DNA from 3 places in the Oceanobacillus sp. CAU 1775 genome. Region 1 is predicted to be linked to each of the others. Evidence: riboswitches for the same ligand, from Rfam matches in the RefSeq annotation. Region 1 holds a riboswitch; each other region holds the start of a gene.
What was found. Region 1 has a riboswitch for thiamine pyrophosphate ahead of tenA (thiaminase II). Riboswitches for the same ligand answer to the same signal wherever they lie in the genome.
Positions count from the first base shown of each region.

Region 2: another riboswitch for thiamine pyrophosphate. It lies ahead of thiT (energy-coupled thiamine transporter ThiT); the one in region 1 lies ahead of tenA (thiaminase II).
Region 3: another riboswitch for thiamine pyrophosphate. It lies ahead of thiW (energy coupling factor transporter S component ThiW); the one in region 1 lies ahead of tenA (thiaminase II).

Region 1 covers NZ_JBTLRO010000001.1:546,223-550,487, reverse strand. Annotated here, with positions in the region: gene ACXYMZ_RS02620 (pseudouridine-5'-phosphate glycosidase) at 1-463, shown strand, start outside; gene ACXYMZ_RS02615 (sigma-70 family RNA polymerase sigma factor) at 526-1,086, opposite strand; gene tenA (thiaminase II) at 1,212-1,901, opposite strand; TPP riboswitch at 2,045-2,144, opposite strand; gene ACXYMZ_RS02605 (cytochrome c oxidase subunit 2A) at 2,359-2,508, shown strand; gene ACXYMZ_RS02600 (cytochrome c oxidase subunit II) at 2,524-2,985, shown strand; gene ACXYMZ_RS02595 (cbb3-type cytochrome c oxidase subunit I) at 2,997-4,265, shown strand, end outside.
Region 2 covers NZ_JBTLRO010000004.1:167,484-171,748, forward strand. Annotated here, with positions in the region: gene ACXYMZ_RS08720 (YceI family protein) at 1-249, opposite strand, end outside; gene ACXYMZ_RS08725 (M3 family oligoendopeptidase) at 555-2,336, shown strand; TPP riboswitch at 2,392-2,497, shown strand; gene thiT (energy-coupled thiamine transporter ThiT) at 2,592-3,167, shown strand; gene ACXYMZ_RS08735 (zinc-binding dehydrogenase) at 3,369-4,265, shown strand, end outside.
Region 3 covers NZ_JBTLRO010000002.1:229,801-234,065, reverse strand. Annotated here, with positions in the region: gene thiM (hydroxyethylthiazole kinase) at 1-724, opposite strand, end outside; gene thiD (bifunctional hydroxymethylpyrimidine kinase/phosphomethylpyrimidine kinase) at 721-1,542, opposite strand; gene thiW (energy coupling factor transporter S component ThiW) at 1,561-2,046, opposite strand; TPP riboswitch at 2,136-2,249, opposite strand; gene ACXYMZ_RS04425 (SCP2 sterol-binding domain-containing protein) at 2,436-2,783, shown strand; gene ACXYMZ_RS04420 (DUF3307 domain-containing protein) at 2,822-3,670, opposite strand; gene ACXYMZ_RS04415 (hypothetical protein) at 3,667-4,265, opposite strand, start outside.

The DNA.
Region 1 (4,265 bases):
AGATGTTGCAGTTGTATGTGCTGGAGCAAAATCAATTCTCGATTTGGGATTAACCATGGAATACCTTGAAACAAAAGGTGTGCCTGTGATTGGTTATGAAACAGATACTTTGCCAGCATTCTTTAGTAGAGAAAGTAATTTTCCAGTGAATTTCCGTGCAGATGATGTTTCAGTAATCGCTGCGACACTGAAAACGAAATGGAAATTAGATCTTCATGGCGGAGCAGTTATTGCTAACCCGATTCCTGTAGAAAATGAAATCCCGCGTGCTGAAATCGATTCTATTATTGATCAAGCAATCGCAGAAGCGGAAGAAAATAATATTCAAGGAAAAGATGCTACCCCATTCCTTCTAGCAAAAGTAAAAGAACTGACAGAAGGAAAAAGTCTTGAAGCTAATATTGCATTAGTTAAAAATAATGCTAAAGTTGGCGCACAAATCGCTGTGGCTTTAGAAAAATAAATTTTAATTATGTACGAGAAAACAGTCCCGCTACATTTTGGTAGTGGGACTGCTTTTTTATGTTATTTTTCTAGAAGTTCCATGATGTTTTTTTCTGCCTGAGGATGACGTAATTTTCTTCTGGCTTCTTTTGCCCAGCCCTTTACAGCTTCGACGGAGACATTTTCCTTCTCGGCAATTTCTTTTAATGATATGTCTTCAATAATATAGTATTGCACCCACTTCCACTGTTTTTCTGTTAAAAGTTCTCTAATTTGCATCCAGAGGTGGCTGTTGTCTGTGAGGTGCTCTGTAATGATGTCTTTTTGTGGTTCGGTGTTAGTTGAATTTTGGTAATTTGCTCGGTCTAATGTTTCTTCCTCTTCTGTTGCCATTGGTGTTTCTTTGTTTATTCTCCGACTTTCCTTCCGAATCAAATCAATTAAACGACGATGAATAATAAAATTAAAATAGGTTGAAAGTGGCCCTTTATCTGGCTGGTATTTTTTATATGCACTCCACATGGCAATTAGCCCCTCCTGATAAAATTCCTGGTGCGGATCCTGAATCCTTAACTTATGAAGATGATAATGAATCCGCCGCTCATTCTGCTCAACAATCTCCTCAAACGAAAACCCCTTCATAAAATCCCCCCTACCAAATACATCCTCACCCCTATAATCGAAAACCAACTCGGAAAGGGGGTGAATGAAACATGGGGACGGTTCTCATGTTGCAATGAATGCAACGCGAGAACCGTCCCCATGTTTCACTTTTCTTCTAGATCGACTGGCCAGTGTTGTTGTTTTTCGGCCATTTCCCAGAACATGTATTCAAATAGGCTTGTTTTTACTACGATTTCTTCTAATTCTTTTAGATCACGTTCTGGTTTTCCTTCGGTTATTTCATTGATGAGCGTTTTACAGTCCTCGGCTAATGCTGTGAAGCCGTCTGAGGAATACATTCTCACCCAATGTCCGTAAAATTCATGCTCCAATGCGCCGTCCCATTTGGCTAATTCTTTTCCAATAAAATTATAGCTCCAAGCACAAGCCAAAACGGATGCAACGACATTTTCAACTCCGCCTCGCTGCGATACGTTTAGCATATAGCTTGTGTATGCAGTCGTTGTTGCTGCTGTCTCTGTTTCCTCAAGTTCTTCATGCGTTATTCCAAATCTACTTGCATATTGGCGGTGTAAATCCATTTCCATGTTCAATGTTCCATCAAGTAGCTTTGCAAAAACGGACATCGTTTTTAAGTCAGGCGCTTTTGCACTTCCGAGAGCAAATAAACGAGAGTATTCAATTAAATAAACATAATCTTGGTTCAACCAATGTTTAAATTTATCCTGCTCCAGCCAACCTTCTCCGAGCCCTTTCACAAATGGATGCTCTAAATATGATTCCCAAATCGGTTCAACTTTGTCCCATAATCGATCTGTAAATTGTTTACTCATTATTTTTCCTCCTAATTTTTTTGATAATGCATTAGAACTTGATTCGAACAGGATCACCTCTTTTGACTAGGAAAAGAAAACACAAAAAACCCCATCACTAGAGTACTAGAAATGGGGTTAGCAATTTATAAATAAATTCAGCTAGATTTCTTCATCCACTTCCCTACGCTAGCGTTAACTAGATCAGGTTCGAAGGGTCGATTACACATCTCTCAGCATTTCCATGCTCCCCTAGTCGATTCTTTAATATTCACTTAACACATACCATTATAGACATAGCGACATGAGCAAAGCAAGGAGATTGAAACATGGGGACGGTTCTCTTGTTTCAATTAATGCAACATGAGAACCGTCCCCATGTTTCACTAAATTTGTAGTTTATTTGAATTATGTTAGGGAAAGGCTAATTGTGGGTAGTACTATTGGTTGGTCAAAATAAATGGAGGGAGGTTTTTTGGTGAAGGAGTCTGAAAATAGACAAGAGCATGAAAATCCTGAAGAGGAACTTTCTTTTAAGAGTGCTTTGTATTCGTCTGTTTTATTTGTAGGTGGAGGAATTGTTTTGTTTTGGTTTCTATTATTTATCGCTTTTTCCCTAAGAGTATAAGGAGGTAAAAATAATATGCATCGTTATGAAAAGATTTGGCTCACATTAGCAGCTGCAATGTTGGTAATTGCAGTTGTATACAGTGGTTATCAAACCTTTGCACTTGGGCACGGACCCCCGAGCGGAGTTGGAACGATTGATCCAGAAAATGTAGAGAATACTGCTCCATTTGATAATCCAGGTGTATTTGAAGTAGGTGAAAATGAATATGAGGTTGTTATGATTGTAAGGGCTTTCTCTTTTGAACCTAGTGAAGTAGTCGTTCCTGCTGGTTCTACTGTTAATTTTATAATGACTTCTCCAGATGTTATCCATGGTTTTCAGGTAATTGATACAAATATTAATGCGATGGTCATGCCAGGACATGTTCAGGAGGCCTCACAAACATTCAATGAACCTGGTGAATATTTGGCTGTGTGTAATGAATATTGTGGAGCGGGACACCAGATGATGAGTATGACAATTACTGTTGAATAGGAGGGTTGCAATTGGAAGCGACTACGACACTTCGAACGAAATTAGATTCTGTATCTGGAAAAAGATCAGAAGATTCACGGATTACATTAACTTATTTTTCCATAGCATTTCTTACAATAATTATCGGAGGATTTTTTGGTTTACTGCAAGTGTTAAATCGGGCAGGCTATCTTGAACTTCCTGCTTGGCTAGATTACTATCAAGTATTAACTGCACACGGGGTATTACTAGTCTTAGTATTCTCTGTGCTATTTGTGTTTGGTTATTTTTATGCTGTACTTTCACATACAACGGACGGCTTACTTCCTATTGTAAGAAAAATGGGCTGGGCAGCATTAGGCATTATGCTCGTCGCTGTAGTTTTTGTTGTCACAACAATTCTAAATGGAACAGCCTCTGTCATGTATACTTTTTATGCACCAATGCAGGCTTCTCCTTGGTTTTATGTGGGGCTCTTCATTCTTGTTGTGGGAATTTGGACGGCTGCATTCAGCGGGTTTATTCAAATAGCCAAGTGGAGAAAAAGAAACAAAGGAAAACATATCCCAATTCTTGCGTTTTTTGCGATGGGTGTTTTTACGCTTATGTTTTTTGGGAGTCTTGGTGTAACCGCAGAAGTTTTAATGCTTATTCCTTGGGCTTTTGGCTGGACAGAAACGATTAATGTCATGCTTAGTAGAACGTTATTCTGGAGCTTTGGACATACATTTGTAAACATTTGGTATTTAACAGCTGTTTCTGTTTGGTATGTAGTCGTTCCGAAAATTATTGGTGGTCGATTATTTAGTGATACATTAATTAGAGTTGTCGTTATTTTATTAGTTATTGCAAATATCCCTGGTGGTTTTCACCATCAGATTGTTGACCCTGGAATGTCAGAAGGTGTGAAACTTATTCACGCAGGAATGAGTATGGTAATTGGTTTCCCTTCTTTGATGACTGCCTATGCGATGTTTTATGTATTTGACCGAACAGGAAGGAAAAAAGGTTCAAAGAGCATCTTTGGTTGGGTAAAGAAAATGCCATGGGGTGACGTTCGTTTTCTCGCTCCAATGATTGCAATGATTGCATTTATTCCAGGTGGTGCAGGTGGAATTGCACAAAATGCCAACCAGCTGAACCAAGTCGTCCATAATACTTTATGGGTTGTCGGACATTTCCATCTAACTGTTGGTGTTACTGCAGTGCTCACCTTTTTCGGTGTGGTATATTGGTTAATTCCATACCTTTCAAAACGTGTGCTTACTCCACAAATGAATCGATTAGGTGTTATTCAAACT
Region 2 (4,265 bases), on a different contig from region 1:
GTTAGGATGATTTTCTACATCAAAGAAATCGCCTGAACGAAGGTGGTTATCACGGTCTTCGTTACGAGTGTTAACACTTGCAGCATCAATTGTAATATTGATTGTTGCATCTGTTAAATCTTCTGGATTAAGAACAAAAGTACCATCAAATTTATCAAAAGTACCTTTCGCTTTTGAAATCATCATATGTTTTACTGAAAATCCTACTTCACTGTGTGCTGTGTCTACGTTCCAATTTGTTTTTGTCATGTTAAATGACCTCCATGTAAATTATTTTTTAAAAGTAGATTACGTTACTTACTTTATGATACTTAGTATAGATTAATAAATAACTAATGTCAAGTATCTTTAATTAAAAATTGTTTATTTAAATATAAAATTAGTTTCTAAAAAAACCTTAGTATACTAAGATGTTTAGGCTAACTATTATCTATTCCTTCTTTTATCCACTGTTAAACTTTCTATTCCTAATTATTTCCTTTAAAATAGAGAATATCTGATATTTCGTTATAATTAAAAGATAACGAAAATCATATTATAAGAGGAGAGATAGTATGCAGAAGGCGTTTAATCCAAAATGGGACTTAGATTCAATTTTTGAAGGAGGGAGCACATCTTTAGAGTTTAAGAGATATATAGAAGATATTAAAAAAGAAATGAAAAGTTTATCTGTTCAACTCGAAGAATTCCAACCGAATGAAAAAAACGTAGATGAAAAATTAGTAAAAATTATCGATGCGTTAGAAAATATAATGACGAAGGTAAGACAAGCAGGAGCATTTGTAAGTTGTCTTAGTGCACAAGATGTAAATGATGCAGAAGCTGAAATCCTTGTTGGTGACCGAAGTGCCCTCGGTGCAGAATTTAGTGGAATTATGACTACTTTTAGAGATAAAATTGTATCAATTCCTGAAGAAGAATGGAATCAGTTACTCCAAAATGAGAATTTAAAAGAACTTACTTATATTTTAAATGAATATCGAACAAACGCTCAAGATTTATTACCTAAAGAACAAGAGGTATTAATTAGTGATTTAGCAGTGAATGGTTACCATGCATGGAATCAAATGTACAGCACACTAGTAGGTACAATGAAGGTTGAACTTGAAGAAGATGGCGAGGTAAATACATACTCTATTGGTCAGGCTTCAAATAAACTAAGTTCACCTAATCGAGAGTTCAGAAAATATGTTTATGAAAAATTAGATGCAGCATGGAGTGAGCAAGCACCATTATTTGCTCAAACCCTTAATAATTTAGCCGGGTTCCGCATCCAAACGTACAAACACCGTAAATGGGATAATATTTTACAAGAGCCGCTAACAATTAACCGTATGCAACAAGGGACATTAGATGCGATGTGGCGAGCAATTACGAATAACAAACATCATTTTGTTAAGTATTTAAATAAAAAAGCTGAACTATTAGGACTTGAAAAATTAAGTGTTTATGATGTGAATGCACCAGTATCAAAAACGGAACAAAAGTCTAGCTATACAGATGGAGCAAACTTTATCATTGAACACTTCCGTGCATTCAGTCCGAAAATGGCAGATTTTTCACAGCAAGCATTTGAAAATCGTTGGATTGAAGCAGAAGACCGTCCAGGTAAAAGACCAGGTGGCTTCTGTACAAGTTTCCCCGATAGCAAAGAGACGAGAATCTTTATGACATACTCAGGAACTGCTTCCAACATATCAACCTTAGCTCACGAACTAGGTCATGCATATCATCAACATGTGATGAATGATCTACATGGTTTAAATCAAAGATATGCGATGAATGTGGCTGAAACAGCTTCAACCTTTGCAGAAATGATTGTAGCTGATGCTGCAGTTAATAATGCTTCCTCTAAAGAAGAAAAATTAGCAATGCTAGAAGATAAGGTAAGCAGAAGTGTAGCATTCTTCATGAATATTCATGCACGCTTTATTTTTGAATTAAACTTCTATAAAGAAAGAGAAAATGGATTCGTTTCTGTAAATCGATTAAATGAATTAATGATTGATGCACAGAAAGAAGCCTATCAAGATGCTTTGGCTGACTATGATGAAAACTTCTGGTCATCAAAATTACATTTCCATATTACTGGAGTTCCGTTTTATAATTTCCCTTATACATTTGGTTATCTTTTCAGTCTTGGAATTTATGCTTACGCTAAAAAACAAGGTGGTAGCTTTGAAGATGATTACATTGCACTATTACAAGATACAGGTCGTATGACTGTAGAAGACTTAGCAATGAAACACCTTAATGCTGATTTAACGAAACCTGATTTTTGGGAAGATGCGATCGCTCTTTGTGTAGAGGATGTAGAAGAGTTCCTATCGCTGTAAATTTGTAATTATTGATTTAATTCTGTATACTAAAGATAACAAAAAAAGTAAATGAAAAGCCTACAGGGGGAGCTATTGAAGCTGAGAGTGAACATGTAAATGTTCAGACCCTTAGAACCTGTTAGTTAATACTAGCGTAGGGATTGTGGTTTTTTGATGGATAAAAAAGCAATGTGAGCGGATTCCCCATCAGGACCTTCCCTTGGCATTGCTTTTTTTGTTGGAAAAAATGCTTTCAAAAGGGGAGTTAATTCATTGAATCGAAAGAAAATCTTATTTTTAGTAGAAGTGTCTATATTTACAGCGCTTGCATTATTACTTGATATATTACCACTATCCTTTAAGCTATGGGCACAAGGCGGATCTGTATCATTTGCAATGATTCCTGTATTTATTGTTGCGTTCCGTTGGGGAATAAAAGGTGGCTTATTATCTGGTTTCCTTTGGGGGATGTTACAGATTGCTGTAGGAAATGCGTATATTCTAACACCGTTACAAGGGTTCATTGATTATGCAATTGCCTTTACAGTAATAGGTTTTGCTGGTATCTTTGCTAAGCAAATTCAAGAAGCGGTTAAAGATGGAAAGGTGAAAACTTATTTAACTTATATTACTGCTGGTGTCTTAGTAGGTTCTGTATTAAGATTTTTAGCACACTATGTTGCAGGAGCGGTATTTTTCGGATCTGCAGTTGAAGGGCAATCACCATGGATTTATTCACTAATCTATAATGCGTCTTATATGTTCCCGTCATTTGTATTATCAGCAGTACTTGTCTTTTTCTTGTTCCACAAACAACCTAGAACGTTGTTGAATCTAGCTACTAATTAATTGTTTTAAGGAATCTGCTCACATAAAAAATCCCCTATTAGTCATCTGCATAAAGCAGCTGTACTAATAGGGGTTTTTAATTACACGCGGTTAAAGCTTAGTGTTATGAGGAGTACCTAGAATGAATCAAAGTAATAGCATGATGTATGAATTATTAGTATACTTCTAAGTATAAAATATATTTGGAAGTGGGGGAAGGTCATGCAAGCATTTGTATTAGAATATGGAGAATTAAAAGTAAAGGATATGCCCGAGCCAGTAGCAGGAAAAAAAGAAGTTGTTGTTAAATTAAAAACTGCAGGATTAAATCGCAGAGACCTTTATATTCCTAGACGTCATGGGAGTGACAAAAAAGCACTTATCCTTGGATCAGATGGAGCAGGAATTGTTGAATCGATTGGAGAAGCCGTATCATCTGTTCAGGTAGGTGACGAAGTAATTATAAATCCATCGCTTCGTTGGAAGAACAACTCGGATGCACCACCTCCTAGTTTTGATATCTTAGGGATGCCTGATAATGGAACTTTTGCAGAAAAAATTGTTTTATCTGAAGATCAGGTTGAACAAAAACCTAACTACCTTTCATGGGAAGAAGCTGGCACGGTTGCTTTATCAGGATTGACAGGTTACCGTGCATTAGTAACAAAGGGTCAAATCAAGGCAGGAGACACATTATTTATACCTGGAGCAGGTAGTGGGGTCAGTACTTTCATTATTCAATTGGCTAAAAGTATTGGAGCAAAGGTAGTAGTTACTTCCCGAAGTGAAGCCAAATTGAAGCAAGCTAAAAAGATCGGTGCGGATATTGCAATATCTACACATAGTGATTGGAAAAAAGAATTAGAAGATGTTGTAATCGACCTTGCTATAGATAGTATTGGTGCTGCGACATTTAATCGTACATTAGAAGTATTAAAAAAAGGTGGAAAAATTGTCACGTTTGGAGCTACAACAGAAGATGTAGTTGATCTGAATTTGAGAGAGTTTTTCTATGGACAATATCAATTAATCGGATCGACAATGGGCAGTCGAGAAGAATTAAAAGAACTTCTTCATATGATGGAGGAATACAACATCCATCCAGTTGTTGATTCTGTC
Region 3 (4,265 bases), on a different contig from region 1:
AATGAGGCATGAAAGTTCCTGGACCGTTTACATTCGGATGGTTAGCAGCATACTCAGCAGCTAATCCGTAAAAAGCTAAGGATGTTTTCATTTGTTCATTTAACGAATGATCGGTTGTAAGGCTTGCAGTTATTATGGAACCTAGTAAACAGCCTGCTCCCGTAACTTTTGTCAACAGAGGATGACCAGTATGATTTTCAATACATGTTTCATCTGAATAAATAATATCTGTTTCTCCTGTAACAATCGCAGTAGTTTGATACTTTCTAGAAACGATTGCGGCAACTTCTTCTAAGTTCCCAACCCCGATTGATTCAACACCTTTTGTCTGCCAAGGAATATCAGCGAGGAAAGCCATTTCACCAGCATTTCCTTTAATGATAGTTGGTGTTACTTCATTTAAAATCTTCCGAACAGCTTGTGAACGAAACGATGTTGCAGCAACTCCTACGGGATCTAATACTACTGGAATATTTCTTTCATTCGCTATTTTACCTGCAATGATCATAGCCTGAAGATCAGCCTCTGTTAATGTTCCAATATTAATTAAAACACCATCAGCAATACTTGCCATTTCGGCTGCTTCTTCTCGAGACTTTGCCATTATTGGTGATGCTCCAAAAGCTAATAAGCCATTAGCTGTAAAGTTCATTACGACTTGATTTGTCAGGTGGTATATAAGAGGTTGCTTTTCTCTAACATGTGCAATAATTTCTGAGTTCATATCTCAACACCTTCCAGCCGGATTCCCCAATGATTCGTAGGACCACTGCCAGCTCCTATATCAAAGGAATGTTTGATAGCAGCAGTTACAAATGTTTTCGCATTTTTTACAGCCTCAACTAATGGTTGTCCTTTACTTAAGTTAGCAGTAATTGCTGCTGCATAGGTGCAACCAGTTCCATGTGTATTGTTGGTTGGAATTCGTGGCGAAGAGAAACTATGCATTTTTACTCCGTCATAAAGAAAATCAATTGCATCGCCTTTCAGATGACCACCTTTGATTAAGGCAGCTCCAGCACCATACTTATTTACTAAAAGATGTGCTGCTTCCTGCATTTCAGTCTCTGATTCTATTTTTACTCCAGTAAGAAATTCAGTTTCAGGAATGTTAGGAGTAATTACAGTAGTGAGCGGAATAAGTTTATCACGTAAAAAATCTCTCGCTTGGTTTTCGATTAAAACATCACCACTCGTCGCAACCATCACAGGATCCATGACATATGGCGCATTAATATTTACAATTTTATTATAGATGACTTGCATCATTTCCTGATTAGCGATCATACCTGTCTTAAATGCATGTATTGGCATATCTGAAATGATAGATTCCAATTGTTGTTCAATCATTTCTAGTGAAACATGAGAGATTGCCTGAACACCAGTTGTATTTTGTGCAACAATTGATGTGATAACTGACATTCCGTAACTCCTGAGTTCTTGAAATGTTTTTAAATCCGCATGAATTCCAGCTCCGCCACTTGGATCTGTTCCAGCAATTGTTAGAGCGCACGGCACTTGTTGATTAATATGATTTGTCATAGCTTTTTTAGACACTCCTTAATTGTGAAGCAATTTTCTACTATTAACCTTTGAAACAATAATTAGTCCGATAATTGATCCAGATAAACTACTTACAAGGAATGCAGGAATGAATGCAAAAGCTCCAACAGCAGTACCCATAAAGATAGTTGCAAATGGTACCGCGAACATTGCTCCAATTACACCACTTCCAATTCCTTCTCCAACTGCAGCAAGTGATTTTATTTCAGTCTTTTTATAAAGAATGCCTGCTAAAAATGCACCAACCATCGCTCCAGGAAATGCGAGAAGTGTACCCAGTCCAAGCATATTACGTAATAGACTAATCATGAATGCAATGATTACGGCGGGACCTGGTCCAAGGGTAACAGCTGCCATAACATTTATTGCGTGTTGCACTGGATAAGCTCTTGCTACACCTGCAGGGAACCAGATAAGCTGAGCACTTATCGTTCCAATCGCAATAAAAACAGCCATTAATGTTATTAAACGTGTACGATTCATTATTTACCTCCTCTCATAATAGGGGGGATAAAATCAAAAAAACCAGATCTACGAGAGACCTGGTTTCATCAGTAAAATAGTTATGACACAGATGTGCCTTCCTACTTCCCTCCGCTGGTATTACCCAGATCAGGTTCATTAAGAGTCGGAAAGTATGCTACACTTTCCTCTCAGCCCACGATTGGGCACCCCTAGTAGTGGTAAAACTTATTTGATTCATGAATAATCATATCAGATAAATTACTATCTGTCATACAATCTACTTAAAGAAAGACAAGATTTTGAATTTACTTTTTCTTATAATTGAAAAGAAACTAAAAAACATTTATAATTCAACTAAATGTTCATGGTTAAAAGTCATAGTAGACAAAGTAGGGGGAGTAAGTTAAATGGAGAATTTAAGTTTAAATGAAGTTATGCAAGAAATTGAAAAAAGGTTAAATGAAAATCCTGAACCTATCCATGAAGTTCAGTCATTGTATCAATTTGAGATTAGTGGGGAAGAGGAAGGTGTCTATCAATTAGATATACAAAATGGTACGGCGAAGGTTAGTGAAGGGGTAAAGGCCGATGCAGATTGCACATTAAAAATGTCGCTCAAAAACTTCCATAAATTTCTTGCTGGAAATCTAAATGGAACGGTAGCATTTATGACTGGGAAATTAAAGTTGGATGGAGATATGACCAAGGCTTTAAAACTAGAAAGTCTTTTAAAGAAATATAAACTAAGTGAATAACATTGGAAAAGGACTCTTTGTTAATAAGAGTCCTTTTTCTATTCCATCAACAATTTTTTGGAAATTAACCCAAGTACTAAACCTAAGAATATAGAGGAAAGGGTCCCTAAAAGAAAATATTCCGCCCAGTTACGATCATCAAGTTGTTTAAATCGCGCGATTGATTTTGCAGCAATTATGAAAGCAATAGATTGATAAGAACCAATCATTGTCAATACAATTACTAGTAATCTCTCAATATATCCGATTAGTTTTCCACGAGAACGCAGGGGAGAGGAGTACGAATAGTAATGATATTCCTCTGTAAAACTATTATCGGTATTGGGTACATTTTTTTCACTTTTATTACTTATTTTATTTCTCAAAGTTAATTCACCTTCAAAATTTGTAAATTCTGAGGGCAGGGAGCCAACAACATATTTTACTATGTGGCCACTGACGGTTGTGGCTAGAATAAATAAAATTAGTATAAACAATGTTGTCTGTATAATTCCTTCATGTAAATTCAATAAGCTGTTCCATATTGCTAGGGGTTCTTGTTGAAAGAATAGAAAGCAAGTCGTTACAATGATTGTTACATGTAATACTTGGTCCAGTAAGAAGAAACCAAGCTTTTTCATACTATCTTTTGTTTCTCCAAGTTTTATTTTCAATAAATCAATTAATAGATGTGTCATACAAATAAAAATTAACGGGAGAAAGAGATATTTTAAAATATGTTGAAATTCGTAGATAACTCCCCATATAAATAGAAGTGTAACTCCAGTTGCTAAAAGATGATGAATGAGATGCTTTTTTAGAAATGTTAATTTTTCTCTAACCATTTGATCGGTTTGAAGCCAAAAGTCAGCAATTAAATGCGCTAAGAGTAGCGATAATAATATCATTTTATATTCCTCTCGATTGGCAAGTAATCTTGTAAGCGGTTTGTAATATTTTGTTTAATACTAGCTTGCAATTCTGTTACCTTGTTAGTCGTTGACTCTGTTTCTAGACCATTTAATACCTGCACTATATTTTCAAATGCTTCTATAATAATATCCGTTTTACCATTTTTCATATGCGTTGATATGGTTGATTTGGTTCTGCCTAGATATTTACTAACTTTATTTTGCTGCCCTAAGATAAGGTACAAAGAGAAGACAAGAGATTGCAGCTCTGTTTGTGCATTTGCATGTTCTTGAGTAAGCTTTAGGTTGGTATTTAAAAGTAGCTCTAACGGGTTGCTATCTATTTCATAGCTAGCTTCTTTGTTTACATCTGGTAGCTTGAAATAAAATTGCATTCTTTTTTCTTGGTTCTTCAAATAGTTATTTGCTAGACGAGCTTCTTTCATTAGAGGATTAATCCACGTTTCAATATTTAACGTATTTAGTTCTTCTTCTATGCGCCCAAACGAAAGACCGAAATAGGGTGGGTGTTCTCGAAATTTCCAAATCCGACTCAAATAGAAAGCCAGTGTATACGCTGAAGCAAATCCAT